DNA from 2 places in the Ferruginibacter lapsinanis genome. Region 2 is predicted to be linked to the other one. Evidence: riboswitches for the same ligand, from Rfam matches in the RefSeq annotation. Region 2 holds a riboswitch; the other holds the start of a gene.

Region 1 (16,460 bases), 1.3 Mb from region 2:
TTTTAAGGATGGCTTCCACAAATAATGTAAAGTAAGGAATACCAATAACTGATTACTATCAGTTGGTAACTAATCGTTTTGATATTACTTTTGCAACATTAATGAGAGTTTTTGGGGCATATATATTGGTTTTTGCATTACTTGCGCAAAATTGTAGCAGGTTTTTTATAGTGCTCGATTTTGAAATAAACAGAGATTATATCGCAAAAAATCTTTGTGTGAATAAGGCTAAACCCAAATCCTGTTGTAAAGGGAGATGTTATTTAAAGAAGAAATTAGATAAATCTGACAAAGAAGATACCCCTGCTAATAATTCAAATAATAAGGACAGAAATGAAGTGTTGTTTTTTGCAGAAATAAAAAACATCCACAATTACACTAGAACAACTACGATAAGTAAGCAAAAGTATTCTGTTCATCAAAATTCGGATATTCCTCAAAATATCGTTGGGTCAATTTTCCATCCGCCTCAGGTGTAGGCTTTCTTCTTTAGTATATCAATTTGATTTAATTATCAGGCAAGATGCCTTGCGATTCACTCAGGTGAATCATGTGGCAATATATGGCCGTGTCAATTATGCTATCTTTTTATAGCTAATATGACGGTGTGTATTTTCTTGCCATTACCATTGCTGTTATCATTCTTAGATTATAAATGATGATGGTGTAAGAAAAAAGATAAAATGAAAAACTCAATAGCAATAATAATATTCATGCACATAATGCTGATAACATCAGCGCAAACCTTTACGGGTAAAGTGTTTGATGGTATTACAAAAGAACCGATTGCAGGCGCTTCAATAAAAGGTAGCGTAATATCCAAACAGATCGTTTCATCAAATGACGGAACATTTAAAATAAATGAAACAATTAAAGAACTGGTGATCAGTATTTCAGCATTAGGATACCAATCTAAAGAAATACTGGTACGACCAGATCAGCATAATTTAATTGCATTGCTCCCTGTTAATAATAGTATGCAGGAAGTAGTAGTAACAGCCAATAGGGAGGCGTCTCTGCGGTCACAGGCGCCAATGGCAATTAGTAAGATCACACCTGCTGTGTTAGATGAAGCAAAGGCTACTGCTGTGTATGAAGTAGTGAATAAAGTGCCGGGTGTGTTGATGGTTAATTATAACAATGAGCAACATGCCATGGCCATACGCCAGCCGATGGGAACCTCTAATTATTATTTATATATGGAAGACGGGATTCCTGTAAGACCGATGGGTGTTTTCAATCACAATGCATTATTAGAAATAAATCAATTCACGATAAGTTCTATTGAAGTAGTGAAAGGGCCGGTGTCGAGTATATATGGTCCGGAGGCAGTAGGTGGAGCAATTAATTTTATTTCCCAAAGACCTACCTCTGTAGCCACAGCAAAAATTGGTGTTCAGTTTGATCAGTTTGGGTACAGACGATTGCAATTATCAGCCGGAAAAAAATTTGGGAAATTCGGAATATATGCAGGCGGTTTAATTAGTGATCAAACCAATAGCTGGATGGCAAGTTCTGATTATAATAAAAGCAGTTGGAATACAAGAATGGAGTATCACTTTTCTCCGAAAACAAGATTGATTGGTACATTTATGTATGCCAATTATTTTTCTAATACATCTGGAACTGTTGATAGTATTGCTTTTTACAATAGATTGTATGTTAGTACTACAGATTTTACCTACAGAAAATCTATGGCGAGCAGAAGCAGGATCACTTTAGAGCATGAATGGAATGATCATTCAAAAAGTTTTATAACTGTTTTTAACAGGATAAATAAACACGGGCAAAATCCGGCTTATGGAATTAAATGGACGTCGGGACAAACTACAGCAAAAGGAGAGATCAATTCAAATGATTTTAAAAGTTATGGAGTGATAGCACAACACTCACAACATTTTAGTTTTCTTAAATCAAATTTGTTGGTTGGCGGGATGTTTGATTTTTCTCCCAATCAATATTGGAGTTACCAGGTTGATCTGAATGCAATGATAAGGCCTGATGGAAAGTCAGTAGATAAATATACGATCAAACAGGAAAGGCCAGACATTCAATTGGCAGATTATGATGCAAATATCCGTAACGGTGCCGCATATGTCCAATATGATGCTACGGCATTAAAATATTTGCGTTTATCATTTGGGTTGCGCTATGATGTGATGTCTTTTTCATATGATAATTACCTGGATAAAACTTCAGGAAATAAAAAATATGAACAGCTTACTCCAAAAGCAGGACTTACCTATGACCTGGGAAATGGAAAAGGGGTGTATGCTAATTTCTCTCAGGGCTTTGCCCCACCAGCGCTGACATCAGTGTTTCGTAAAAAACCGAATTCAACCCCAGCCGAGTTTTATTACAATTTAACATCGGGGCAATTTAATAATTACGAAATAGGCGGATGGGCATCTTTATGGAAAAATAAGATATACGCAGACATTGCATTTTATCAAATGGATGGCAAAAATGAATTGTTAAATATTCGTCAGCCAGATAATTCATTTGACTACCAAAGTGCAGGCAAAACCTTACATCGTGGAGTTGAGTATGGGATCACTATAAAACCTGCAAAAGAATATTGTTTTCGTTTTAGCGGTACTACTGCTTTGCATCGATTCGAAAACTTTTTGGTAAGCACTAAAGTATCCGATCCTGTAAAAAAATTAGATGGCTATATAATGCCCACTTCTCCTAAAACTACTTTCAATACAGAACTGTCCTACTATCCTGCATGGTTGCCAAACTTTCGCAGTGCGATTGAGTGGCAACACCTGGATGGGTGGTATGAAAATCAGATCAATACAATTTGGCACAAAGGATATGATGTTTTTAATTTCAGGATAGGGTATAAGTGGAAAGGAATTGAATTGTATACAAACGTCCTGAATATTGCCGATGCATTGTATGCTACCAGTGCAACGAGAGGTAATAATGCAACCGACAGAACTTCTTTTACGCCTGCGGCTCCAAGAACTTTTGTAATGGGTATTCAATACAATTTTGTTGCAAAGAAATAAAACTGACAAGATGAGTGTAGACAACTATGTTACCCGCTCTTATCATTTATTCATCGGCATATAACATAAAAATGATTCGAAAAAATATTTACAAATGGCATAGAACAATTAGCCTGATCATTGCCATACCGGTTATACTTTGGGCGGCAAGTGGTTTTATGCATCCTGTAATGACCACTATCAGGCCTAAGGTTGGAACTCAGGAGTTATCACCTCAAACAATCGACACTACCAAGATAATTGTATTGCTTCAGGATGCGTTGTTAAAAAACAATATCGACAAGTTTAGTAATTTTCGAATTGTTCAACTGGCTGATAATTGGTTTTATCAAATACAGTTACCCGGGCAAAATGTGTTGCAATATATCAGTACACAAAATGGGAAGTTGTTGAAAAACGGCGATGAGTTGTATGCTCGTTTTTTGGCAAAACAATTTTTGGAAGGAGTAAAAAAAACTAACAGAAATATTTCAGTACCTGTAATATCGGGCCTGCATGATTGTTGTGTAAATGCTGCAACGGCAGTGTTGAATGATACAAGTGGAGCAAAGATCACCGAGGTAGAATTGGTTGAAAAATTTAATGAAGAGTACAAATACATCAATCGTTTTTTGCCTGCATATAAAGTGAGTTTTGAGAGAAAAGATGGGATCAGGATATATGTAGAGACACAACAGGATCGTTTTGCTTTTGCGATGGATAACAGACGGGCAGTTTTTGATACTTTCTTTTCCTGGTTCCATACATTAGGATGGTTAGATTTTTTAGGCAAAGGAAAATTAATGATTGAAATTGTATTGATGTCGATGGCTTTTCTTGCTACATTAATGGGCATTTATATTTTTTGCATTACCAAAACAAAAACGCCGAATGGCAATACTGTTGTAGCTGCCAGGAGAAATCACCGTTGGACTTCAATTGTCATTTCTTTGTTTACATTGATGTTTACAGGTAGCGGCGCATTTCATTTGTTCACGAAGTTTTCACCGGATACAAGAGCTCAATTCTTTACTCAAAATGTATTTACGCCTGTTGACGCTTTGTTGGATATTAAAAAAATATTTGCTGCGGCAGGGGCTCAAAAAAAGATTACTACTATTTCTATTGTAAAAATTAATGGCAAAAATTATTGGCAAGTATTTAGTCAATCAGAAGAGACGAATAAAAAAAATAATATACCCGGGGCTATGGACATGATGAAACGTAAAGTCGCTCCTGCACCATCTGCCATCTATATAAGTACAGATGATCATACTGTATTGAAAGATGGAGAAATGAAATATGCTAATTATTTAGCAACATTATTCAGTAAACATCGGCCGGATGAAATTGTGAAAACAACTGTTATCACAAAGTTTGAGGATGAATACGGTTTCGTTAATAAACGGTTGCCTGTATGGAGGGTGCATTATAACAGCAACAGTAAAGAGCGTTTTTATGTGGAAACAAGTACAGGTAAACTAGCAGCGCATGTAAATGACAAAGATTTGATTGAAGGATACAGTTTTGCTATGCTCCACAAACATCATTTTATGGATTGGGCGGGGAAAAGCGGTAGAGATATCAGTACTATGTTTTGGGCTTTGGCGCAAATTGCTGTAGTAGTGATAGGGTTAACACTATACTTTAAAATGAGGGCCCGAAAAACCAGGCAACAACAATAAATGTTGATGTAATCTTAATAATTATTTAAAAAAATCAATTTCAATCACATTACATTTGCAATGATTTTGGTCCCCGATATCATCGGGGTTAAAAGGGAAGTCGGTGCAAATCCGACGCTATCCCCGTAGCTGTAAACAACAACCCGAATAGGGTAACATTTCAATCTTCATAACCACTGTTGTAATAACGGGAAGGTGTTGAAAATGTGTTGTGAGCCAGAAGACCTGCCACTGTCACGTAACAATCATTCAAAGCTTTCGGGTGAAAGGCATGGAGTGTAAAAGCTGCAAAGCATTTATATTTCTTTCTTTTTTTATTTCTCGGAAGCAGTCACCAAAAAACATTTTTCAAAAATGAAAAAGAATTTTTTTATTGTGGCTGCTGTATTGATCAGTAGTCAGTTGTACGCACAAGACAGTACTAGAAGTTTAAATGAAGTAGTGATCACCGCTACAAAATCAACCATCAAACAATCTCAAACCGGTAAGGTCATTACTGTCATTGGCAGGAATGTATTAGATAGAAGTATGGGAAAAGACCTTGCTCAATTACTTACTGAGCAGGCAGGTATTGTAGTAAATGGAGCCACCAGTAATTCTGGAAAGGACAAGTCGTTGTATTTAAGAGGAGCACAAAATAACAACACCGTTATTTTGATCAATGGAATTCCTTTAGCAGATGCATCGGGTGTGACGGGTGCATTTGACCCAAGGCTTATTCCGATTGAACAAATTGAAAGAATAGAAATTGTAAAAGGAGCACAATCTACTTTATATGGTAGTAATGCTGTTGCCGGTGTGATCAATATCATTACTAAAAAAGGAGCTGATAAAGTAGCTAGAGTGTATGGAACTGTTGCAGCAGGAAGTTTCAATACTTTTAGTACAAATGTTGGTGTAAGCGGAACGATAGAAAATTCATCTTATGATATTGGTTTTATACACAGACAAACGGAGGGTATCTCAGAAGCAAAAGATACAGCAGGCGATAAAAATTTTGATAAAGATGGCTTCAATCAAAATGGCGTATACTTGAATTTTGACGCAGGTATAACTAAGAATTTTCATTTCAAACCTTACTTCCGTTATCAGTATTTTAATGGCGGTTATGATGAGGATGCGTTTACAGATGGAGCAAATACCTACATATCTTCGGTACTTTCTGTTGGTAGTATTTTTCAGGGAAATTTCAAAAAAGGAACAATAACAGCACAGTATGCACATGATGAAACATCCAGATTATACCAAAGCACGAATGGCAATAGTCCTTATGATGGAAGAACTCATACTGCAGAAGTGTATGCAACATATGAATTGTCAGATCATTTGGGAGCCCTTGCCGGATTCGATTACAGAATATTGCAATCATTAGATGATAAGGCTACGCCGAAACGACCAAAAATAAATATCGCAAGCCCTTATGTTTCTTTGTATATAAAAAATATTAGTGGATTTAATGTAGAACTTGGCGGACGTTATAATAAACATTCAAAATATGGAGATAATTTTTCTTATAGCATTAATCCATCTTATCTGATCAATGACAATATTAAAATATTTGCAAATGTGGCATCTGCATTCAGGGCTCCATCTTTAGGAGAATTATATGGACAGTACGGTAGTAATCCTGATCTGAAACCAGAGACATCACAAACCTACGAGGGAGGTGTTCAGGCATCGTTTAAAGATTTTGATGTAAGAGGAACTTATTTCTCAAGAAAAATAAAAAATGTAATTACTACGGATGCATTTTACAATTATGTAAATCTTAACAAGCAAGATGATCACGGCGTTGAAATAGAAGCCACCATTAAAGTGGACAAAAAAATACAGGCAAAACTATTCTATGCTTTTGTTGACGGTGAGGTAACAACTACAAAAGGCGGCAAGGACACTACTTATTTCAATCTTGTTAAAAGACCAAAGCATTCAATTGGCGCAACGATCACCTATCAAATTACACCAAGATTATTTGTAAGCACTAATATGTATAATTATGGTAAAAGAACTGATAACTATTTTGATATGATGACTTACACCAGTTCTGTAGTAGAACTTAAAAGTTATTTTTTATGGAATGCATATGCTTCATTTGATATCTTACCCAAAAAATTGAAACTATTTGTTGATGCAAAGAATTTGTTGAATAAAGATTACTACGAAGTATATGGCTATGCTTCTCAAGGGTTTAATATAACCGGAGGTATCAGCTTCAGATTTTAATAAAGTTTATATTTGATCATTATGACAGACTGGAGTAATACTTCGGTCTGTCTTTGGTTTAATTATTACTTATGTGTGTACACGAAAATAAAGTTTGTCCTAAGTGTAGTGCCGGCTTTGAATGTAAAGTTGGTACGATCAACTTATGCCAGTGCTCCACTATTTCTTTATCCGAAGCGGAGAGAGGTTATATTGAATCTTTATATACGGATTGTCTCTGCGCCAACTGTTTAAATAAACTTAAAGACAGTTACCACCAGTCTAAAAAATTACAAATTGCTCAGGTAAGATTGCATCGCTGAGATTTGTCCTATCTGCTGTAGCCCTTTGCAGTACTCGTTGAAACAAATATATATCTTTGCATAAAATTTTTTCATTGTGAGTTTAAAGGAGATAGCTTTAAAAGAGATTCTTACTGTGTCATTTACACTTTTTGCTGTAATTGATGTGGTTGGTTCTGTGCCTATACTTGTTTCTTTACGTGAAAAGATGGGAGGTGTTATCAAATCTGCACAGGCTACGGTTGTTTCCGGTAGTTTAATGATCTTGTTCTTATTTGTAGGGCAGGAGTTTTTAAAAATATTGGGAGTAGATGTGAAATCGTTTGCTGTGGCCGGTAGTATTGTGATCTTTATTTTGGGGTTGGAGATGGTATTGGGTATCGAGTTCTTTAAACCTGATAGCAATGCTAAAACCGGCAGTGTGGTACCCATTGCATTTCCTTTAATTGCGGGAAGCGGAACATTGACCACAGTAATGAGTTTAAAAGCTAACTACGAAGATGTAAACATATTGATTGGCATCTTAATTAATTGTATAGTTATCTATTTGGTGTTGAAATCTTTAAGGTGGATTGAAAAGTTTCTGGGACCGAATGGTATGTCTGTAATAAGAAAATTTTTTGGTGTGATACTATTAGCCATCGCTGTGAAAATTTTTGGTAGTAATATTGTGAAGTTTGGGAAGTAATTGATATTTATGACTTAATGGGGCTTCTATATCCTTAATTCGTAGATCAAGATTCGTAAATATACATGGCCTCGTAGTACAATGGATAGTATAAGAGTTTCCGAAGCTCCAGATCCTAGTTCGATTCTAGGCGAGGCCACTTTCATTAAAATAAATTGTTGTTTCTTGTAATATACAGTTGTTTTGTAGGCTTTTAAAACAACTGCGTTTCTTTCTGGTTGCCACTTTTACCCTCCCCGGGGGATAGTATTTTTCCCTATAAACTATTATTTTAAACTATATCTTATTTTCCTTATCTTTAGTTACTGTTTGCCCTTATCTATACCCCTTGAACGATTCATTTATGTAAAACCAAAACTGCAGCAAGACCGCATTCAATACTCGACTATTTTCAATGACTTTACTTCTAACCAAATTAGTATGGAGATTGTTATCCCCTTTACATAAGTTTTGCTATGTAAGGAAGAAATGCGTTATAGTTTTTTGCTCAATTTTTCTCTCAACTAATCTCTTTGCACAATTTTGTGAGACATGGTCTTTGGCGTCATCAACTGCTCAAACTGCTAATAGTGGGGTTTCTACAACAGGGAATACAGAATTGATTGGCTCTGGAATGAATGCCCCTACTTATGCTACTAATTACCAGGTTTTTACACCGCCAAGTGGTACCTGGCCAGCAACAGTAAATACCGCAAATGGCATTTATTTAGAATTTCCCGTGACACCTAGTGCAGGAAATAATCTCACTATTACCAGTATAGCATTTACGGCTTATGTAAATAATAGCAGTGGCAATTTAGTTGCAAATGTATATGATGGGACAACTTCAATAGGTGCATCAGGTACTATCTCCGGAACAACCAATGGCTCTGCTACAAATGTAAATATACCGCTGTCAATAAATGTTGCTAATGGTGTTACCGAACCAATCAGGTTATACATAACCGGTGGCAATGGTAGAACGCTACATATCAAGAATGTTGTTATCTGCGGAACTTCATCCATCGCATCTTGTGCAAATGCAACAATGATAGCTAATACAACTGTCGCAGCAGGCAATATAGGTAATGGAACAAGCAATAATATCCTGACAAATTTTTCGATACTTGCTTCTGCTAATCTTACAGTAACAGGCTTCACTTTCCCTTTCACTAACAGTGGTTTGGTAGCAGCCGATATAACGAACTATAAACTTTATTACACAACTACCAATACTTTCAGCACTACCAATCTTTTAAGCACTGTTACCACGGGTCTTGCAACAAGTCCCATAAATTTCGGTTCATTCAGTCAGGCAATTACTTCAGGAAGTTCCGGTTATTTTTGGGTAATCGCAAATATCGCAGCTGGAGCAACCGCAGGGCATTCAATTACAGCAGCTGCGTTAACGCCAGCCAATCTGACTTTTTCGGGTACCCCTACTACTTGCGGTTCAGTAGCTGCACAAGGCACAAAAACAATTGCTATACTAAACCCGCCAACCGTAACAACTACAGCAGCAACCAGTATTACGAGTTCTACAGCAAGCACCGGTGGAAATGTTACAAGTGATGGAGGATCTGCTGTTATTGAAAAAGGGCTTATTTATAGTATAAATGCAATTACCGATACAAATAGCACTACCGGTGGAGGGAAGATAATTAATGGTGTTGCTGGCACAGGGTCATATACTACTTCACTGTCAGGCTTATTACCCAACACAACTTATCATATAAGATCATTTGCGGTAAATGCAATAGGAGTAAGTTATGGAACAGATTTAACTTTCACTACCCCGGCCGCTGCTGTAAGAAATTGTGGAGGTAGTGGTCCGCTAAACGGATCCGGAGCAAGGGAAGGGACTTTCTATTTATATGCATATGCAAAAGCAGGAGAAAAAATAGATTGGAATATTATAAGAACTGAAGATAATTCTGCAGGCATCTGGACAATAAATGTGTATACGCCAACAGGTTTATACAGCACCTGTACAGTTGGTACAACTATCGGTAACGCATGTTCGACGGCACAGATTACAGTAACAGCAGCAACCGAAGGTATATGGACAGTGCAGGCAATACCTGCAGGTACTAATGGTAATGATGTTGTTTGTCCGAGTTTGAATGTATATAATGCAGGAGGAACCGCTTTGCCGGGCAGAGTTTGGACTGAGAGTGTTCATGGGCATGATACAAGCACCGGTGTTGAACCTGATTTTACTTTATATTTTCTAACGCCAAGTGGATATCAATATGCTGCCACTTATTCCGGAATGAATGGCTTAAACTATGTAATTGTATCGGATTCATTGGGGGTTCGAACATCAGCAGGTTCATGCACTTCTGCGTATCAAAGTATTTCTTACAGCGGCCCCATTTCACCACTCAGTCCGGAATTTGCAAATTGTCCCGGGAAAGATAAAATATTTTTTTCTGCGTTTGCTGCAGATCTGCCTGCATCATCTGTTCGTTTTAATATAGCTGCAGGGAGTGGACAGGTAACAGAATCGCTGATATCTCCACCACCGGTGCCAACCCTTTCTACGCCTACCTTTACAAGAACCAGTACCTGCTCTTCCGCTGGCAATATAGTCTTTAATGTTACCAATTTTTCACAAAATGGGTATATATACATTGATGTAAATAATAATGGCATTTATACTGATGCTATAGATGTCGTTGATACCGTAGCTTTTATCAATGGAGTAAATACTGTTCCATTTAATGGTTTAGACGGGCTCGGTAATACCATTCCGGTATCCCAGGCAATGAATGTTAAAGTGAAGATTGCAAATATTGGAGAAACGCATTTTGTAATGGGTGATATTGAAATTTTTGGTGGACTGAGTGTGACCCGATTAAATGGGCCGGGGGCGCCAAGTAATACTTTGTATTGGAATGACACAAATTTACCTACCGCAAATAATTGTTCTGCTACACCGGTTGTTGACGGTACAAGTGGTGTGAATACTGCCGGAGTATATGTGCATGGCTGGACTCAATGTGGCTCCTGCTCTCCGCCAAGTGCTACATGTAGTAACACAAATAGAACCAACCCTTCCCAGGATGCCGGTTCATGGGGGAATCAACGTTTGATTGATAACTGGGCGTATGTTTCTGACAGTACACTCAATCATACAATTTTTGTTGCCCCTGTTATTGATACAACTTATACAACTGTTTGTAACACTGCTTTGCCTTATATCTGGAATGGACATTCATATAATAGTGCAGGATCGTATAGTACAACAATTACCAGTTCTCTTGGATGCGATTCTACAGTTGCATTGGTATTAACAGTAAATAATTGCGGAGTACTGTGCGATGGTTCAGTGATACCGAATACAACTACTCCAATTGTTATCAATGGCAGTATTGATGCAGCCTGGACAAAAGCTACTTATCTGCCTATTCAAAAAACAACAATAGGAACTATTTCTGCAGATTTTGTTGGTACATCATGGAAAACTTTATACGATGCAACGAATTTGTATATCCTGGTTAATGTGAAAGATCCTAATATCTACAATGATGGAGGAAACTGGTGGGATGACGATGGTGTAGAAATATTTATTGATGGATTAAATGAAAAAGGCACATCATACGATGCCAATGATTTTCAGATAGGAGTGGGGGCGAATGGGGTTAAAAATGCAGGAACAAATGGCGCTGCTAAAATAGGGGCGATAAGTGCAGGGGTAGTGGCAACGGCAGGTGTGGGTTATATAGTAGAAATAGCTATTCCATGGACAGCTATTGGTGGTTCTGCTACAAATGGCAGAACAATCGGGATTGATGTGCAGGTGGATGATGATGACAATGGTGGCGCAAGAGAAACACAGGTGTCGTGGAGTACGAATAACACACAGGCTTTCAATAATCCAAGTTTGTTTGGACAATTGCCTTTAACGATATGTACACCGGCTCCTCTTTCTATCATTTATGATAATACCAATCCATCCTGTTCTGGTTTTTCTAATGGATCGATAAGAGCTACAGGTACTGGAGGAACCTCTCCATATACTTATTCGCTAGCCGGCCCCGGAGGGCCTTATACATCCAATACAACAGGCTATTTTACCGGGCTTGCACAAGGGGATTATGTTATTACGGTTACCGATGCTGTTTTAAGTTCAGTGCCAAGCCAGACAATTACGCTGCAAACTTTTGTTAGCCCTCTTGTTGTATCTGATGATGCACATATTTGTAAAGGAGATTCTGTTCAACTTACTGCAAGCGGAGGAGCTAACGGTTATGTATGGACGCCATCTACAGGGCTTAGTAATGCTAGCATTGCAAATCCTAAAGCATCACCGGCATCAACTACCACGTATACAGTTACCTCACAAAACATAACAAATCTGATCGTTAACCCTGATTTTGAAGCAGGAAATGTTGGATTTACTTCTGAATATGGGTATTATACTTCGCAAACTACGGCAAGACAAACTTATTCTGTCAGAACAAATCCGAATGGGCATGATCAGTTTTTTACAACTTGCGGAGATCATACTACCGGTACGGGTAATATGATGGTAGTGGATGGATCGGATGCCGGGAATGGCGCTACATATAAATTCTGGGAACAAACTGTTCCTGTAAATACAGGATCCACATATACATTTAGTTATTGGATACAAACTGTTGCATCGTCAAATCCAGCCCAGGTGCTGACTAAAATAAACAATACAAGTCTGGGTGTTTATACGGCTCCGGCTTCTACAGCTTGTGGCGGATGGCAAAATGTAACGTATACATGGGTTGCAACCGGAACTTCAGCGAATATTGCTTTTTATGATAATAATACTAATGGAATAGGAAATGACTTTGCGATTGATGATATCTCCATTTCAACTCCTTGTATCATTACTGATACTGTAAGGGTTGCTGTCGATACGATTGCTCGTACTACTACAAGTATTGCTGTTTGTCCTGTTGATTTACCTTATGCATGGGGCAATTATTCGATCACTACAAATGGAACGTATTACGATACCCTTACAAGTTTTAAAACTGGTTGTGATTCTATTGTGACCATGTTGTTTACTGTTAAAGCGGCAACTTCAAGCATCACAAATATCAGCGTATGTCCTTCTGCGTTACCTTATACTTGGCATGGACTGACATTTACTGCGGCAGGGTCACAAACATTTCATTTGACAAACAGTGCAGGTTGCGATTCAGCAGCTACACTAAATTTAACAGTCAATCCAACTCCGGTAGTTTCTGTGCACGGAACAGCTCCTTCATGTCAAGGGGTGTGTGATGGTACAGCATATGCAGATGTTTTAGATGGTACTGCTCCTTATACATATTCCTGGAGTAATGGTGCTACCACCCGGGTAATAACCGGTTTATGTGAAAACACCTATAGGGTAGTAGTAACTGATTCTAATGGTTGTTCTTCTTCATCTGCGCCAGTCATTCCTACTGGTTGTTTTCAGATAAAGAGCATTCTCGTAGATGCCTGTTCGCCTGTAGAATATGAACAGGAAATGGTTTTCTTTCAGGTTGGACAAGCACCATTGGCCTATTCAACATTAACTGCAGAATGGCCTACACCGACCGATACATGGAGAGGATTCTGTACTGACCCCACTTTTATTACTAATGTAAATGCAACGATTACAGGAGGGGGGAAAATAATTGCGGCACCGGCAACACTACCTGCAGGAGCTGATGTTGTATTGATCACGAGTAATGTGACGACTACTTCTTTTAACAGTTTTGCTAATTTGAAGGATACGCTGTATGTATTGTTTCAGTGCTCGGGTAATGCATCAGGGCATTTTGCAAATAATACCGGATCGGCAGGCCCGAGGCAGTTGGTGATGAATTTTGGAGGAGGATGTACCGACACGGCTATATATCGTACTGACTCTCTGATAAATACAAATGGAGCGCATGGAGGCGCATCAACTATTAATGATGGGGCTTATGTGAATTTTACCACCAATGGTAAAGCGTCTTATTTTAATTATGGTTGTGTAATTCCTTACACTATTCAAACTGATTCAATAAAATTAGTAGCTCCTCTTCCCGTAACCCCTACATTTAATACAGTTGCCCCTGTTTGCCAGAATACAACTGCTCCAACATTGCCAACAAGTTCTACCAACTCGCCGGCAATAACCGGTACCTGGAATGCAGCTGTAAGTACATCTACACCAGGAACTACCACTTATACCTTTACCCCAACTGCAGGGCAATGTGCAATCTCGGCAACACTTGACGTTATGGTTAAACCAACATCTTCAAGCACTACAAATGTAACATCCTGCTCATCATACAGCTGGCATGGAACAACGTACACCGCTTCGGGTGTTCATACTTTTGATACATTAAACAGTGTTGGTTGTGATAGTTTAACGACCTTGAATCTTACGATCACTCAACCAACTACAAAAACGATCGACCAGACATCCTGCAGTTCTTTCACGTGGCATGGTGTTACTTACACTGCATCAGGTGTTCATACTTTTGATACACTGAACAGTGTTGGTTGTGATAGCTTAACAACTTTGAATCTTACTATCACCCAACCGACTACAAAAACGATCAACCAAACATCCTGCAGTTCTTTCACGTGGCATGGAACAACGTACACCGCTTCAGGTGTTCATACTTTTGATACACTGAACAGTGTTGGTTGTGATAGTTTAACGACTTTGAATCTTACTATCACTCAGCCGACGACAAAAACACTTAATGTAACATCCTGCTCATCCTACAGCTGGCATGGAACAACGTACACCGCTTCAGGTGTTCATACTTTTGATACACTGAACAGTGTTGGTTGTGATAGCTTAACAACTTTAAATCTTACTATCACCCAACCGACTACAAAAACACTTAATGTAACATCCTGCTCATCATACAGCTGGCATGGAACAACGTACACCGCTTCGGGTGTTCATACTTTTGATACACTGAACAGTGTTGGTTGTGATAGCTTAACAACTTTAAATCTTACTATCACCCAACCGACTACAAAAACACTTAATGTAACATCCTGCTCATCATACAGCTGGCATGGAACAACGTACACCGCTTCAGGTGTTCATACTTTTGATACACTGAACAGTGTTGGTTGTGATAGTTTAACGACCTTAAATCTTACTATCACCCAACCGACTACAAAAACACTTAATGTAACATCCTGCTCATCATACAGCTGGCATGGAACAACGTACACCGCTTCGGGTGTTCATACTTTTGATACACTGAACAGTGTTGGTTGTGATAGCTTAACAACTTTAAATCTTACTATCACCCAACCGACTACAAAAACACTTAATGTAACATCCTGCTCATCATACAGCTGGCATGGAACAACGTACACCGCATCGGGTGTTCATACATTTGATACACTGAACAGTGTTGGTTGCGATAGTCTAACGACTTTAAATCTGACGATCACTCAGCCGACTACAAAAACGATCAACCAAACATCCTGCAGTTCTTTCACGTGGCATGGTGTTACTTATACTGCATCGGGTGTACATACGTTTGATACATTAAACAGTGTTGGTTGTGATAGCTTAACGACCTTGAATCTGACGATCACCCAACCGACTACAAAAACGATCAACCAAACGTCTTGCAGTTCTTTCACGTGGCATGGGACAACGTACACCGCTTCCGGTGTTCATACATTTGATACATTAAACAGTGTAGGTTGTGATAGTTTAACGACTTTAAATCTGACGATCACCCAACCGACTACAAAAACACTTAATGTAACATCCTGCTCATCATACAGCTGGCATGGAACAACGTACACCGCATCGGGTGTTCATACATTTGATACACTGAACAGTGTTGGTTGCGATAGTCTAACGACTTTAAATCTGACGATCACTCAGCCGACTACAAAAACGATCAACCAAACATCCTGCAGTTCTTTCACGTGGCATGGTGTTACTTATACTGCATCGGGTGTTCATACTTTTGATACATTAAACAGTGTTGGTTGTGATAGCTTAACGACCTTGAATCTGACGATCACCCAACCGACTACAAAAACGATCAACCAAACGTCTTGCAGTTCTTTCACGTGGCATGGGACAACGTACACCGCTTCCGGTGTTCATACATTTGATACACTGAACAGTGTAGGTTGCGATAGTTTAACGACCTTAAATCTTACTATCACCCAACCGACTACAAAAACACTTAATGTAACATCCTGCTCATCATACAGCTGGCATGGAACAACGTACACCGCTTCGGGTGTTCATACTTTTGATACACTGAACAGTGTAGGTTGCGATAGCTTAACGACCTTAAATCTTACGATCACTCAGCCGACTACAAAAACGATCAACCAAACGTCTTGCAGTTCTTTCACGTGGCATGGGACAACGTACACCGCTTCGGGTGTTCATACTTTTGATACACTGAACAGTGTTGGTTGTGATAGCTTAACAACTTTGAATCTTACTATCACCCAACCGACTACAAAAACGATCAACCAAACATCCTGCAGTTCTTTCACGTGGCATGGAACAACGTACACCGCATCGGGTGTACATACGTTTGATACACTGAACAGTGTAGGTTGTGATAGCTTAACGACCTTGAATCTTACTATCACTCAGCCAACCACA
Region 2 (16,460 bases):
GCCTGTTTTGTCATAAGCGATGATGTCGTAGAAATATAACTCTTCTCCGCTATGTAAAAATTCTGTGATATTTGTTTGCCATATTTCTGGTAGGGGAGTTGTTGTAAATCTGTCGGCAGATAAAGTGCTTTTTTGTGAGATCTTACCCGTGGCTTCATCTTCTACAGCCCCCCATTTTGTATAGGCAAATTGGTACGATAATAATTTGTATGTAACATTTTTTTCATCTACAATTCTTAATGGCAAACCAATTACCTGTTTACCTTCTGCAGCTGTGGCTACAGCAGATTTACCTGTAAAATTCCCTAAAAAAGATTTTACGTGAGACGGATTGAATTTATCTGTTGATTTCTGAGTAGGTTTAGTATTCGGAACCTGAGCAACGGCAACTGCTGTTGATATTGTTATTACAAGAATTACACAAAATTGTATAAAGTATATTTTTTTCATAGACACACATTTTAACTACCACTAATTTACAGCAGAATTCTCATAATAAACTGTTAACGGGATTATTTATGCAGTTGAAAAGGTCCGCAAAGTACACAAATAGAATCTGCGTATACTTTGCGGAGTTGTATTAATTCAGTCCGGCCAGGCTTTCCTGAATGGTTTTAATGCGGTTTTCTGCATCTGCTTGCTTCTTTTGCTCTAGCGCCAATACCTCGGGTTTGGCATTCTGCACAAACTTTTCATTGCTGAGTTTTTTGGCAATGCTTTCAAGAAATTTCTTCTGATGCTCAAGATCTTTCAGCAGATCATTTTTTAATGTAGCACTATCTAATTGTTTTTCGCTTTCAATGTAGAATTTGTCTTTTTCAATTGCCACAACAATAGTGTTGGCAACAGTATCATTTACATAATGTATCGCTTCTGCATTTACTTGCTTGCTTACTATGTTTTCAATAGCGGCATATGCTGCTGCATCAGCAGTTTGAATATGTAGTTTTACTGTTTCTTTCGGCTTTAATTGGTTTTTATTTCTGGCATCTCTCAATGCAGAGATCACTTGTTTCAATAATTCTCCCTGTGTTAAGATGGCTGTTGCAGGTTGTCCTTTAGTGGTAGTTTCTTTTATACAGAGATCATCTTTTTTATCTGACAATAAATGATAGATTTCTTCAGAAATGAAAGGCATGAAAGGATGTAATAATTCCATTAGCTGTTCAAAGAAAGAGACAGTTTTATCATACACTGCCTTTTCGATCGGTTGTTCAAAACCCGGTTTAATCCATTCCAGGTACCAACTACAGAAATCGTCCCATATCAATGAGTAGATCGTTTTCAATGCTTCGCTTAATCTGAACTGTTTCATCAGGTCGTCTACCTCAATAGCCACCTGCTTCAATCTGTTCTCAAACCAATTGATAGCGAAGTTGTCTTTTGTCGATTGTTCATTGCTCGTTGCCGATTGCCGCCCTTCCCACATTTTCAACAGCTTCAAGGCATTCCACAATTTATTATTGAAATTTCGTCCTTGTTCTAAGGCACTTTCATCAAATAATAGGTCATTGCCAGCAGGAGAAGAGATCATGATACCAAATCTTACAGCATCAGCACCATATTGGTCGATCAAACCTAAAAGATCAGGTGAGTTACCTAAACTCTTGCTCATTTTTCTTCCCTGCTTATCTCTAACAATACCAGTAAAATACACTTCGCTGAAAGGCTTTTCTTCCATGTATTCAAATCCTGCCATGATCATACGTGCTACCCAGAAAAAAATGATCTCAGGAGCTGTAACCAATGTATTGGTAGGGTAGTAGTATTTTATTTCGTTGTTTCCGGGATTACTAAATCCTTTAAACACTTCGAAAGGCCACAACCATGAAGAGAACCAGGTGTCAAGACAATCTTCATCTTGTTTGATGTCTTTACTGTTAGAAGTTGGATGTTGGATATTGAATTGTTCAATCGCAGCTTCCTTTGTTTCAGCCACCACATAATTCCCTTCCGCATCGTACCAGGCTGGTATTCTATGTCCCCACCAAAGCTGGCGACTGATACACCAGTCTTTGATGTTCTCCATCCAATGGCGATATAAATTTTTAAACTTAGGCGGATAGAATTTTATTTCTTCCTCCATTACAGTTTTTAATGCAGGGGTACTTAATTCTTTCATGCTCACCCACCATTGCAAACTCAATCTTGGTTCAACAACAGCATCGGTTCTTTCGCTAAAACCAACCTGGTTGGTATAATCTTCTATCTTAGCTATATGTCCTGCTTCCTGTAATAAAGGAATGATCTTTTTACGAACATCCATTCTGTCTTCACCTACAAACAATTGAGCGGCTTCACTTAAGGTACCGTCATCATTCATAGTGTCAATGATCTCCAGGTTGTATTTTAATCCTAACTGATAATCATTGATGTCATGCGCCGGCGTTACTTTTAGTGCACCTGTACCAAAATCTGTAGCAACATATTCATCAGCAATGATAGGGATGCGTCTGTTGATCAAAGGCACAAAAGCAAATTTGCCATGCAAATGCGTATACCTTTTATCGTTAGGATTTACACAAATAGCGGTATCTCCTAAAATAGTTTCGGGTCTTACAGTAGCAATGGTGATATAGTCGGCAATTGTCATGCTGTCTTCATGCTCTCTGTCATCATCAATCAAATAATTGATATAGTATAATTTGCTTTGTATTTCTTTGTGGATCACTTCTTCATCACTCAACGCAGTTTTTGCTTTTACATCCCAGTTGATCATTCGTTTGCCACGATAGATCACGCCTTTTTTATGTAATGCAATAAAAACTTTTATTACGCTTTCGTAATAGTCTTTATCCATTGTAAAGGATGTTCTGTTCCAATCCAGGCTACACCCTAATTTTTTTAATTGTTGTAAGATGATGCCTCCGTATTTTTCTTTCCATTCCCAGGCATAGCCTAAAAATTCATCCCTGGTTAAAGAAGATTTAGTGATGCCTCTTTCTCTGAGCATTTGCACCACTTTTGCTTCTGTTGCGATAGAGGCATGATCTGTACCCGGAACCCAGCAGGCATTTTTGCCTTCCATCCTGGCACGACGGATCAGAATATCCTGGATAGTATTATTAAGGCAATGTCCCATGTGCAATACACCGGTCACATTAGGAGGTGGCATTACAATGGTATAAGGTTCTCTGCCATCGGGGATGCTGCTAAAATAATTCTTATCCAGCCAATGCTGATACCATTTAACTTCTACTTCGTTGGGTATGTAATTTTTGGTCAGTTCCATTTTATCCTTTTTGATGCCGTTACTGCGGCCTTCTATCGCTATTAATGAGTGCAAATGTACGAATTGCGTTACATTTTTTGATACCCCTATCTTTTATGACAAATTCAAAAATTTTATCTTTACTATGTAATCTTATATTTGCTGCCTCAATTTTATCATTTGCAAAAAGTCTTACAAAACCTGCGTCTTCAAAAAATAGTGACTACAGTTGCTATTGTCCTTTTCATTATGAAGCTGGTTGCCTGGTATTTGACCGGGTCTGTGGCAATACTAACCGATGCGTTGGAAAGTACTGTAAATGTGATAGCCGGATTGATTGGAGTATACAGTTTATATGTAAGTGCAAAGCCGAAGGATCTGGATCATCCATATGGCCATGGTAAGGCAGAGTTTATTTCAGCTGCTGTAGAGGGTACTTTGATCAGTGTAGCCGGTTTGATCATCATCTATGAAGCCATTAATAATTTTATTCATCCACATAAGATCCAAAAATTAGATTACGGGATTATACTGGTAGCGATTACAGCTGTTATCAATTATGTGGCTGGTGTTTATTGTGTGAATACAGGTAAGAAAAATAACTCATTGGCATTGATCGCCAGCGGTAAACATCTTCAGACAGATACGTATTCTACTATTGGGATTATCATTGGCTTAATATTACTATATATTTTAAAATATAGCTGGATAGATAGTGCTGTCGCCATTTTATTTGCTTTCATTATTATGTTCACCGGGTACAGAATTGTAAGAAGTTCTATAGCCGGTATTATGGATGAGGCAGATGAAGCACTGATGGAAAAAATGGTAGTAATGTTAAATGCTAACAGGAGAGAGAACTGGATCGATTTTCATAATCTGCGGATCATAAAAAATGGAGGCACCTTGCATTTGGATTGTCATCTTACTGTGCCATGGTATTTGAATGTGCACGAGGCGCATGTAGAAATCGATGCATTATCTTATTTGGTAAAAAATGAGTTTGGCGAATCGATGGAATTATTTGTACACTCGGATGGTTGTTTGGATTTTAGTTGTAACATTTGTACCAAGCAAGATTGTCCTGTGCGTAAACATCCATTTGAGAAAAAGATCGAATGGACGATGAGAAATATTTCGGCAGATACGAAACATCATTTATAAAGTAGAAATAAGAGCGTATTAGTTTTTGAATTAAATGGCTTTTTCTTATTCCTTATTTGATTTCTTTGTTATTCGAATAGTTTGGCTACACCAAATGCAGCAGCAGCAGCCATTGCGCCGATAAGTGTAACCCTTAATGCACCGTACCAAGGATTTACTCCCGTGATCTTACTTTTAAAATATCCGAAAATAAATAGACATACTAATGTAGCCACTACAGATATTTCTAATGCCTGTGTAGAATCGGCAATAAAAAAATACGGACTCAACGGAATGATGCCTCCGGCAATGTAGGAAAGTCCGATATTAAGTGCACTTTTGGTGGCTCTTTTAGGATCCGGTTTTTCCAATCCTAATTCATATTTCATCATAAAGTCGACCCAACGATCCTTATCTTGTGCTATTTCTTCCGTAGCCTGTTCCTGCAAAGCAGGGCTTAAACCAATATTAGCAAAAAACTCTTTTGTTTCTTCAATTTCTTTATGGCGCAAATTTTCTACCTCATCATATTCTCTTTTCACTTCACTTCTATAATGGTCTTGCTCAGTTTTTCCTGAAAGATACCCTCCTAAACCCATTGCGATACTACCGGCAGCAATTTCAGCAATACCGGCAATAACAATGATGCTGCTTTTGTCTACAGCACCACTTAATCCTGCAGCTAATGCAAACGGAACGGTCAACCCGTCACTCATGCCGATCACTATATCTCTTAAAGCTTCTGAACTTTTTAAATGACTTTCTGTATGCTCGTGATGAAGATGTGTATCCATTTGGTTTTTAGTTTAGAGTGTTCAGGAAGTTTGGGAGTTCAGATTTGATGTAATATACTAATAGCTTACTATCTAAACTCTTAAACCTTCTACACTATATCAAAGTGTTTGTAAACTTTTATTAATAATAGCCACACATTCCATTATCTGTTCTTTTGTAATGATCAATGGTGGAGCAAAACGGATCTTATCTCCATGTGTAGGTTTTGCCAATAGACCATTTTCTTTTAATGCCAGGCAAAGTTCCCACGCTGCATCAGGATTACTATGTTTTATTACGATAGCATTTAACAAGCCTTTCCCTCTTACAATATCAATAAAAGGAGAGTTGAGCTTTTTTAATTCACTTCGTAATAATTCTCCCATTGCTTCTGCATTGGCCATCATGTTTTCGTCCTTTAATACCTGCAATGCAGTGATAGCCACAGCACAGGCTAATGGGTTACCTCCATACGTGCTGCCATGTTCTCCAGGTTTAATGGTCAGCATAATTTCATTATCAGCCAATACAGCACTTACAGGTAAAACACCGCCACTTAAAGCCTTTCCTAAGATCAAAACATCCGGACGTACATTTTCATGATCGCATGCCAGCATTTTTCCGGTACGGGCCAACCCTGTTTGGATCTCATCGGCGATCATTAATACATTGTATTCGGTGCACAGGTTTCTTACTCCGGCAAAGTAACCTTCATCTGGTACAACCACACCAGCCTCTCCTTGTATAGGTTCAAACATAAAGGCAGCTACATTATTATCCTGCAAAGCCTTTTCTAATGCCAACAGGTCGTTATGTGGTATAGTAACATACCCTGTTGTGTACGGGCCAAAATTATTTTTTGCAGAAGGATCAGAACTGAATGATATCACACCTGTTGTACGACCATGAAAATTTCCTTCGCAAACTATGATCACTGCTTTATTGGGTTCAATACCTTTTACTTCGTAGCCCCATTTTCTGCCTAATTTTAAAGCTGTTTCAACAGCCTCTACACCGGTATTCATTGGTAATACTTTGTCATAGCCAAAATATTCAGTGATATATTTTTCGTAATGTCCTAAAAGATTGCTGTGAAAAGCCCTGCTCGTTAGTGTTAGCTTTTTTGCCTGCTCAATTAATGATGCAATGATTTTTGGATGGCAATGTCCCTGGTTAACAGCAGAATATCCGCTTAAAAAATCGAAATAACGTTTTCCATCTACATCATACACAAAAACACCTTCGCCTTTTTCCAGTACTACTGGCAGAGGATGATAGTTGTGTGCTCCGTAATTTTCTTCAAGGTCGATGTATTGTTGCGAATTAGCCGATATGTTTATTGTTGAATGCATTTATTTAAAGTTTCAGATGTTTAAAATGTTGAATAGGTTTAAAAACTGGGTTGTGCCAATTTACCTGATGTTTGATGATATAGACAAGGATAGCTGCTCCTCTGAAACAGAGGAGTGCCTAAGAAATTCACTTAGTGATTCAGCAGATCAAGATTACTGCTGAGAAAATACGATATGTATCTGTTAGAAGAGATAGTTGTAAATTTGAGTGCAAATTAAAAAAAATATATGACATATACAATTCCTGCACAAACCCGTATCGGACATGTTCATTTAAAAGTAGCAGATATTGAGCGTTCGTTGAAATTTTACCGAGATATTCTGGGCTTTCAGGTAATGCAGCATTATGGTGATAGTGCAGTGTTTATCAGTGCCGGGGGCTACCATCATCATATAGGGTTGAATACCTGGCATAGTAAAGGAGCAGGGCCTGCACCGGTGAATGCAGTAGGCTTATATCATACTGCGATCTTATATCCAACAAGAAAAGATCTTGCTGCCATAGTTCAGCGTTTATTGGAAATAAAATATCCGTTGACCGGAGCTGCAGACCATGGCGTATCAGAGGCTATTTATTTAAATGACCCCGATGGCAATGGGGTGGAGTTGTATTGGGACAAGCCACAGGCTGATTGGCCTGTTGATGCAAATGGCAATTTAGATATGATCACAGCCAGATTAGATATTGATGAATTGTTAACTGAACTGTAAGGTTTTACAGATCAAATCTTATTCCTTGTGCTAATGGTAATTTATCAGTGTAGTTGATGGTATTTGTTTGTCTACGCATATAAACTTTCCATGCATCACTGCCGCTTTCTCTGCCGCCGCCTGTTTCTTTTTCGCCGCCAAATGCGCCACCGATCTCAGCCCCGGAGGTTCCGATATTTACATTCGCAATACCACAATCACTACCGGCATGAGATAAAAATCTTTCAGCTTCTCTTAAATTATTTGTCATGATAGCAGATGATAAACCTTGTGGTACATCATTCTGCAAAGCAATGGCTTCATCTAAGGTTTTATATTTGATCAAATATAAAATAGGAGCGAAGGTTTCATGCTGTACAATTTTAAAATGATTCTTCACTTCGGCAATACAAGGTTTTACATAACAACCGCTTTCATAACCTTTGCCTTTTAATACGCCACCTTCAACAATAAATTTGCCGCCCTCTGCTTTACATTTCTCTATAGCATCTAAATACATTTTTACTGCATCTTTATCGATCAATGGGCCGACATGATTTTTTTCATTTAGAGGGTTGCCAATTTTTAATTGCCTGTATGCATTCACTAATTTGTCTCTGAATTTATTATAAACCTTTTCTTGAATGATCAATCTTCGTGTAGAAGTGCATCTTTGACCTGCTGTACCAACAGCGCCAAATGCAGCGCCGATCAATGCCATATCAAGATCAGCATTTTCAGTAATGATGATAGCGTTGTTGCCACCTAATTCTAATAAGCTCTTTCCAAGCCTTGCGGCTACGGCTGCGGCTACGGCTTTGCCCATTCTGGTGCTGCCCGTTGCAGAGATCAATGCAATGTTTGTATCATTACTCATCCACTCACCAACATCTCTGCCACCAACAATTAAATTATTAACGCCTTTTGGTACATTATTCTTTTTAAAAATTTCCGTTACAATATTGGTGCATGCAATGGCGGTTAATGGTGTTTTTTCACTTGGCTTCCATACACATACATTGCCGCAGATCCATGCCAATGCAGTATTCCATGCCCATACCGCCACAGGGAAATTAAATGCTGAAATAATGCCTACAACTCCAAGTGGATGGTATTGTTCATACATTCTATGCCCGGGTCTTTCACTATGCATTGTTAAGCCATGTAACTGGCGTGATAGACCAACTGCAAAATCACAGATATCGATCATCTCCTGAACTTCGCCTAATCCTTCCTGTAAGCTCTTGCCCATTTCATAACTTACCAGTTGCCCAAGTGCAGATTTGTTTTCTCTTAATTTATCACCGATCTGTCTTACGATTTCGCCACGTTTTGGGGCAGGCCATAATTGCCATTCAGCAAAAGCTGTTTTGGCAGTATTTATAACTTCATCGTATGATCTTTTATCTGCACCTTGAACCGATGCAATTAATTTCCCATCAACAGGAGAGAAGGAATCAAAGATATCACCTTTGGATTTGATCCATTGTAAACCGGTAGATACTCCCGGATTATTTTCTTTTATCTGAAGTAATTCAAGAAATTTCATGGCATTTGTTTTAGTCACAGGTGTTGATCAATTTTATTATAATGAATCAATCACTAACTGTAAGTAAATGTAAACTTTTTAAGGCATTCTTACGATTACTGATCTTTTACACATCGGACAGAATATCCAATTCTTTTATCGTCACCAACATTGTTACTTGAGAGGGTACTGCTTGTACCAGTTAAGCCACGCCATAAGGCCCAGTTAATATTGGAAGTAGATTGTGTACTTGTCCAAAAAGAACCTGCATTACCTGTTACTGGTAAAAGAAATGCTCCGCCGGAAGTTCTGTACCCCCCTGCAAGTGCGGTAAAATTGCTGTTGTTGGTGGCGCCTGTATTCGGGCTTGGCCAGAATATAGTGCCTGTATCTTTCAATGCTGCACCAGAATTACTGTAAGTACCTGCACAGTTGGATAATGTATCCCATTCTATACTGGTAGGAATATGCCATCCCTGCGGAGCTAAGCCCCTTGGATCATTAACAGCATACCAATTATATAATTTACCAAATAAGACCCCATTGACAGTATCATTATTGTTATTGTAACACCATGCACCAGTAGTTAGACTAGCCCATTCTGTTGCAGATTTTACTTGTGGTATTGTGTCGCCGTTTTTATAGGTAACTACATCAAGGTTACGGGCCATCCATACCTGATTACAAGTTTTTACTTCAGGTATGCTGATAATATCTTTTGCAGTGAAGCTGCGTTCATTGCCATAAAATACACCCAAACTATTAGCTACATATGCTCTTACATAATACACAGTGTTAGGGGTCAGGTTTGTCATGTTTGCGGTATATATGCCAGTGCCACCTGCACTGTATGTTACTTTTGTTGGAAGGTTAATTGTCGGATTAGGATTGATATCCCATACAATACCTTTTGAAGTTAAGACTACACTGCCTTCAGATGATACACTAGCACCTGATACAGCAGTGTTGCCTGTTATAGCTACAGTTGGAATTGTTTTTAAAGAAGGTTCTATCAGTGTTACTACATTTTTTTCTGTGCCATATGCGGTGCCGTTAGCATTGGTAGCGTATGCTCTGAAATAGTAATTCTTGTTGGATAACAAACCAGTAATATTGCTGGTGAATGAAGCAGTTCCTGATCCATCATTGGTTTTTGTAGCTAGGTCAACAGTAGGGTTATGTGCTGTACTCCATACCACACCTTTTGCAGTTATAGGGCTACCTCCATCGGAAGAGATCACACCACCTGAAACAGTTGAATTATTGGTAGTTGATGATGCAGTATTTGTTGTAATTGCTGGTGTTGTAGTTAAAGTGGTAAAGCTGATTTCATTACCATAACCAGTACCTATCGCATTTGTAGCATAAGCTTTTACATAATAAGTAGTGTTTGGTAATAAGCCTGACATAATATTGCCGTATGACCCCGGGGCACCATATCCATCATTGGTTTTTGTTGGGAGGTTAATTGTCGGATTAGGATTAGTACTCCAAACAATTCCTTTTGCAGTGACAGCACTTCCTTTATCATTAACAAGTCTCCACCATACTGTTCCTGAATTGCTGGATATTCCATTGATCGAATCGGTTGCCAAAGAAGGAATATCTAAAGTAGTAAAACTGATCTCATTACCATAGCCTGTACCAATACTATTCGTAGCATAAGCTCTTATGTAATAGGTAGTGTATGGTTGTAATCCATTGATATCAGTTATATAAGTTGTATTACCTGACCCATCATTTGTTTTAGTAGTAAGTGCTATAGTAGGATTGGGGCTTGTGCTCCAAACAATACCTTTTGCAGTAACTGCATATCCTCCATTAAGAGAAATAGTACCACCGGATCTGACAGAATTGGTTGTGACCAATGTTGGTGATGTCGTTGTAATGGTTGGTACTTTATCTTTAGCGCAGCGGATTGAAAAACCTCTCCATTTTGTAGTTGGTACTGATTGGAAATAAGTTGAATAGCTATTTGTAGCGATCACTACCGCATTATTAGCATCCGTTTCAGTAGCCAGCCACCAATCTGCCCAGTCACGTAGATTGCCAAAATTGCCATCAGAACTATTGGTATTGCCACCCGGAAGAGCAGTGAAGTTTGTACTATTGGTTGCACCGCTATTAGGACTGTTCCAGTGTATGTAACCAGTTTCTTTCAACGGGCCACCACCTACAGTAGAGCCGCCTAAACAATTAGCAAGATCAGTATACTCAGCATTGTCAGGGATATGCCAACCTTGAGGTGCTAGACCTCTTGGATCATTCACAGCATACCAGTTATACATTTTGCCATATACGGAACCGTTAGCAGGGTCATTGTTGTAATAACACCATGCACCTGTTCTCATAGCATTCCATTGAGTACGATCTGTAACTTGTGGTATAGTATCTCCATTTTTATAAGTTGATACATCTAAATTTTTACCTGACCATATCTGGTTGCACATAGCAACTTCTGTTATTGTGGGATCAACAGTAGTAAAACCAATTTCATTGCCATACGAGGTAATGACGCTGTTAGTAGCATATGCTCTGACAAAATAAGTAACACCAGGCAGTAACCCTGAAAGGTTACTTGTAAAACTGCCCGAGCCGCTACCATCAACAGTTTTGGTTGATAACGCAATTGTTGGATTATGACTTGTGCTCCATACCACACCTCTTGTTGTTACAGGAGTTCCTCCTTCTGCAGTAATACTTCCTCCACTCATAGCGGTAGTACTGGTAATGGATGATATACTATTAGTTGTCAGAATGGCTCCGTTCAGTGTTGTAAAACTAATTTCATTTCCATAGCTCGTTCCACCACTGTTAGTAGCATAGGCTCTTATGTAATAAGTAGTATTGTTTGAAAGACCTGCAATATTGCTGATAAATGAACCTGTACCGGTTCCATCTATCGTTTTAGTTGTAAGATTTACTGTCGGGTTAGAAGATGTACTCCACACAACTCCTCTAGCGGTAATACCTGCACCACTAACAACATTTCCCCCGGAAACAACTGAGTTGTTAGTTAGTGAAGAAATAGACGTGGTAGTAACAACTGGAGGATCTGGTAATGTTTTAAAACGAATAATGTTACCGAAGATCAAATTTGTTTTAGTTTGTAGATAAGCTGCAACAAAATAAGTTGTAGCAGGTAACAGTCCTGTTATAAAACTTGAATAATGGCCTGATATATTTCCTGACGGTCCGTCCGATGTTTTTTTATTAGAGAAAACAACGGTATTTGAATCTGTGCTCCAAAGCACTCCTTTAAAAAATATTGGGGAACATGGATCAGTAATAAAAGTGCCACCCGAAGTTGCTGTTGTATTAGTAATAACCGTAGGAGAATCTGTAAATACAATAGTAAAAGTATTTGAAGTAATAAAGCTTGATTCGTTGCCGTAAGCTGTGCCAACTGCATTGGTAGCATAAGCTCTTACGTAGTATTGGGTAGACGCCTGTAAATTACTGATACTAGATTGAAAAACACCTTTTCCTGTACCATCATAAGTTTTAGTGGATAGGTTAATTGTAGGGTTTGGCGAAGTGCTCCACACAACACCTCTTGATGTTACAGGAGCATTGCCATCAGCAGTTACATTGCCGCCAGTCATTACAGAACAACCTGTTATTTCAGCAAGGCTTGTAGTAGTGACAGTAGGAAGCTGTACATTCATATTAAGGTTGCCATGTATGATAAACTTAGCATTGGTAGCCACAATAAAAAAAGCTCCATCTGAAATTGTTTGAGTTACATCCAATACACAACTGTCATTAATGGCCGGAGCTATTACGATGCTGTCTCCTGATGGTAATGTTAATGGAGGAATGATGTTATTAGTCCAATTGGAGGATACTGACCAATTACCATTGCCGGTAAATGTATAAGTTTGTGAGAATCCAACTGTTGCAATTAGTAAAAAAACAAATGATAAAAAAAATGCTTTCATGTTTATGGAAGTGTAATAAGGATTGCCAAAAATAAAGTTATTTCTTTTTACATCGATCAATTATGTGTGAAATCCTTGCCTGTTAACACTTTTAAAACTTGTAAACAATTTGTGAAAAACATTATCGAATTGTTGCCGTCATCAGGTGTAATATTGCACTGTTGTTGAGGTTCTTAGTTCTATTTCCAATTCATTAGTAGTAACAAGATTAAAAGGGAATCCTGTTCAATTCAGGAGCTATCCCCGTAGCTGTAAGTCTTAAAGATTTTTGCACCTCAAAGCCACTTTCCGCCGTCAGGCGGATGGGAAGGCAGCAAAAACAGGACGAGCCAGAAGACCTGCCTTTAACAATGACATAACAAAAACTATACTTTCGGCGGAAAAGTAGCGGTATAATAAAGTAGACGATTTTGCTCTTCTTTTTTGCACCTTATTTGTGTCGACGGTAATCAAAAAATAAATATGCAGAACGAACCGATTTTACAGGATAACAAAGACCGCTTTGTGCTCTTTCCGATCAACCATCAGGATATCTGGAAAATGTATAAACAGGCGGAAGCAAGTTTCTGGACTGCTGAAGAAATTGATCTTACAGCCGACTTGCAGGATTGGGCAAATAAGTTAACGGAGGATGAAAAATATTTCATCAAACATGTGCTGGCATTTTTTGCGGCAAGCGATGGTATTGTAAATGAAAATCTGGCAGTTAATTTTTTACAGGAGGTGCAATATCCTGAAGCCCGCTGTATGTATGGCTTTCAGGTGATGATAGAAAATATTCATAGCGAAGCGTATTCACTATTGATCGATACTTATATTAAAGACCCGATTGAAAAAGACAGATTACTTAGAGCAATTGATACCATTGATTGTGTTAAGAAAAAAGCTGAATGGGCTTTACGCTGGATCGATAAAGGAAGTTTTGCAGAAAGATTAATTGCTTTCGCTGCTGTTGAAGGTATCTTTTTTAGCGGAAGTTTCTGTTCTATTTTCTGGCTAAAAAAACGTGGACTAATGCCTGGTTTAAGTTTTGCCAATGAATTGATCAGCCGTGATGAAGGGTTACATTGTGATTTTGCATGTTTGCTTTATACCAATCACTTAATAAATCAATTACCAAAAGAAACAGTTACCCAAATTATCAGAGATGCGGTAACGATAGAAAAAGAATTTGTAAGCGATGCTTTACCTGTGGGATTAATTGGCATGAATGCAACCTTGATGTGCCAATACATTGAGTTTGTTGCAGACAGATTATTGGTGGCCTTGGGTTGTGATAAAATTTACAATGCCACCAATCCTTTCGATTTTATGGAATTGATCTCTCTGCAGGGCAAAACCAACTTCTTTGAAAAAAGGGTAGGCGAATATCAAAAAGCAGGTGTGATGAATGACAGCAGTTCGAAAGCATTTACAATGGATGAAGATTTTTAAATAAAAAATTACCCTTAATATAATTACTACCTAAATTCTCTAACACATGAAAGTAATAAAACGCAATGGCAAAAGTGAAGCCGTACACTTTGATAAAATCACTTCGAGAGTAATGAAGCTGAGTTACGGTTTGCAATTAAAGAATGAAGATGTTATTGAAATCGCAAAAAAAGTAATTGCAGGTATTTACAATAATGTTACCACTACAGAATTAGATAATCTGGCTGCGGAAACCGCAGCATCATTTACCACTAAGCATCCTGATTTTGCAGTATTGGCAGCACGTATAGCTGTTTCTAATTTGCATAAAAATACATTAAAGTCATTTTCAGAAACAGCTGGATTATTGTATAATTATGTTGATGAGAAAACAGGCGAGGTGGCTCCATTGATCGCTGATGATGTTTGGGCTATCATTCAAGAGCATCAGGATGTGTTGAATGCATCAATTATTTATGAAAGAGATTATCATTTTGATTTTTTTGGATTTAAAACATTGGAAAAATCTTACTTATTAAAAGTTAACGGTAAAATAGTTGAACGTCCGCAACATTTGTTTATGAGAGTTGCATTGGGAATTCATAAAACAGATATTGATGCTGCGATTGAAACTTATAATTTGATGAGTGAAAAATGGTTTATTCATGCAACTCCAACTTTATTCAATGCTGGTACACCAAAACCGCAAATGAGCAGTTGCTTTTTGCTGAGTATGAAGGATGACAGTATTGCTGGTATCTATGATACGTTAAAAAACTGTGCCATGATCTCTCAATCTGCAGGAGGAATTGGTTTAAACATTCATAATATCAGAGCTACAGGTAGTTATATAAAAGGAACAAACGGTACAAGTAACGGAATCATTCCAATGTTGAGGGTATTCAATGATACAGCACGTTATGTAGATCAGGGCGGAGGAAAACGCAAAGGAGCATTCTCTGTTTATTTAGAACCATGGCATGCAGATGTGTTTGAATTTCTAGACCTGAGAAAAAATCATGGGAAAGAAGAAATGAGAGCAAGAGATCTGTTCTTAGCGCTTTGGATTCCTGATCTGTTTATGAAAAGGGTAGAAGAGAATGGCAACTGGAGCTTGTTCTGCCCGAATGAAGCAAAAGACCTCCACACCAATCATGGAAAAGTTTTCGAAGCATTGTATGAGCAGTATGAAGCTGAAGGAAAAGCAAAGAAAACAGTTCCTGCACGTGATTTGTGGAATGCAATTTTAGAATCGCAAATAGAAACGGGGACACCGTACATTTTATATAAAGACGCTGCAAATGAAAAGAGTAATCAAAAGAATTTAGGTACGATACGCTGCAGCAATCTTTGTACAGAGATCATCGAATACAGTGATGAAAATGAAACAGCGGTTTGTAATCTGGCGTCACTTTCTTTACCTCGTTTTGTTGAAGGCAAGACTTTCAATTTTGAAAAATTATTAGAGATCACTCAGATCGTCACTAAAAATCTGAACAAGGTAATTGATAACAATTACTATCCAATCCCTGAAACGAAGTTGAGTAACTTCCGTCATCGACCTATTGGTTTAGGTGTACAAGGTTTGGCGGATGTATTCATGTTATTAGGTTTGCCATTTGAAAGTGATATGGCAAAGATGCTGAACAAGAATATTTTTGAAACGATCTATTATGGCGCTTTAGTAGCATCAAACAATGTTGCAAAAGAATTTGGTGCTTACGAAACATTTAAAGGTTCTCCATTAAGTCAGGGTATTTTACAATTTGATATGTGGAATGTACAACCAAGCGATCGTTATGATTGGGATAGTTTACGTAAATCAATTATGGAACATGGCGTACGCAACTCTTTATTGTTGGCACCGATGCCTACTGCCTCTACGTCTCAAATTTTAGGAAATAACGAATGTTTTGAACCATATACTTCAAATATCTATAACCGTCGTGTATTAAGCGGTGAGTTTGCAGTGGTAAACAAACATTTACTGAAAGATCTGATGAACTTAGGTTTGTGGAACGATCATATGAAACAACGTATCATCGCTGCTAATGGTTCTGTTCAAAATATTGAAGAGATACCTGCAGATATGAAAGAAATTTATAAAACAGTTTGGGAGATCAAGCAACGTAATATCATTGATATGGCGGCAGACAGGGGAGCATTCATTTGTCAATCACAATCATTGAATTTGTTTGTAGCTGATGCAAATTTCGCAAAACTTTCATCAATGCATTTCTACACATGGAAGAAAGGGCTGAAGACCGGGATGTATTACCTTCGTACCAAAGCAGCAGCTGATGCAATTAAATTCACAGTTGATGCATCTGTTTTAAATCAAACAAAAGATGAGCAAGCTGCACAAATATCTTGCTCTTTAGATAATAAAGATGAGTGTATGAGCTGCG

Evidence for each region. A riboswitch is a leader RNA that binds a small molecule or an ion and turns the genes downstream of it on or off. The one in region 2 is predicted to bind cobalamin.
Region 1: another riboswitch for cobalamin. It lies ahead of LK994_RS06035 (TonB-dependent receptor plug domain-containing protein); the one in region 2 lies ahead of LK994_RS11430 (ribonucleoside-diphosphate reductase small subunit).

The regions. Positions count from the first base shown of each region.
Region 1 is NZ_CP086063.1:1,362,934-1,379,393, forward strand. Features, by position in the region: gene LK994_RS06020 (hypothetical protein) at 219-479, shown strand; gene LK994_RS06025 (TonB-dependent receptor) at 684-3,017, shown strand; gene LK994_RS06030 (PepSY domain-containing protein) at 3,089-4,681, shown strand; cobalamin riboswitch at 4,732-4,928, shown strand; gene LK994_RS06035 (TonB-dependent receptor plug domain-containing protein) at 5,036-6,904, shown strand; gene LK994_RS06040 (cysteine-rich CWC family protein) at 6,976-7,206, shown strand; gene LK994_RS06045 (MarC family protein) at 7,283-7,873, shown strand; tRNA gene LK994_RS06050 (tRNA-Arg) at 7,941-8,012, shown strand; gene LK994_RS06055 (sugar-binding protein) at 8,412-16,460, shown strand, end outside.
Region 2 is NZ_CP086063.1:2,696,550-2,713,009, forward strand. Features, by position in the region: gene LK994_RS11390 (hypothetical protein) at 1-450, opposite strand, end outside; gene LK994_RS11395 (valine--tRNA ligase) at 581-3,286, opposite strand; gene LK994_RS11400 (cation diffusion facilitator family transporter) at 3,392-4,375, shown strand; gene LK994_RS11405 (VIT1/CCC1 transporter family protein) at 4,444-5,148, opposite strand; gene rocD (ornithine--oxo-acid transaminase) at 5,248-6,480, opposite strand; gene LK994_RS11415 (VOC family protein) at 6,709-7,191, shown strand; gene amaB (L-piperidine-6-carboxylate dehydrogenase) at 7,196-8,719, opposite strand; gene LK994_RS11425 (fibrobacter succinogenes major paralogous domain-containing protein) at 8,815-12,639, opposite strand; cobalamin riboswitch at 12,790-12,999, shown strand; gene LK994_RS11430 (ribonucleoside-diphosphate reductase small subunit) at 13,102-14,073, shown strand; gene LK994_RS11435 (ribonucleoside-diphosphate reductase subunit alpha) at 14,120-16,460, shown strand, end outside.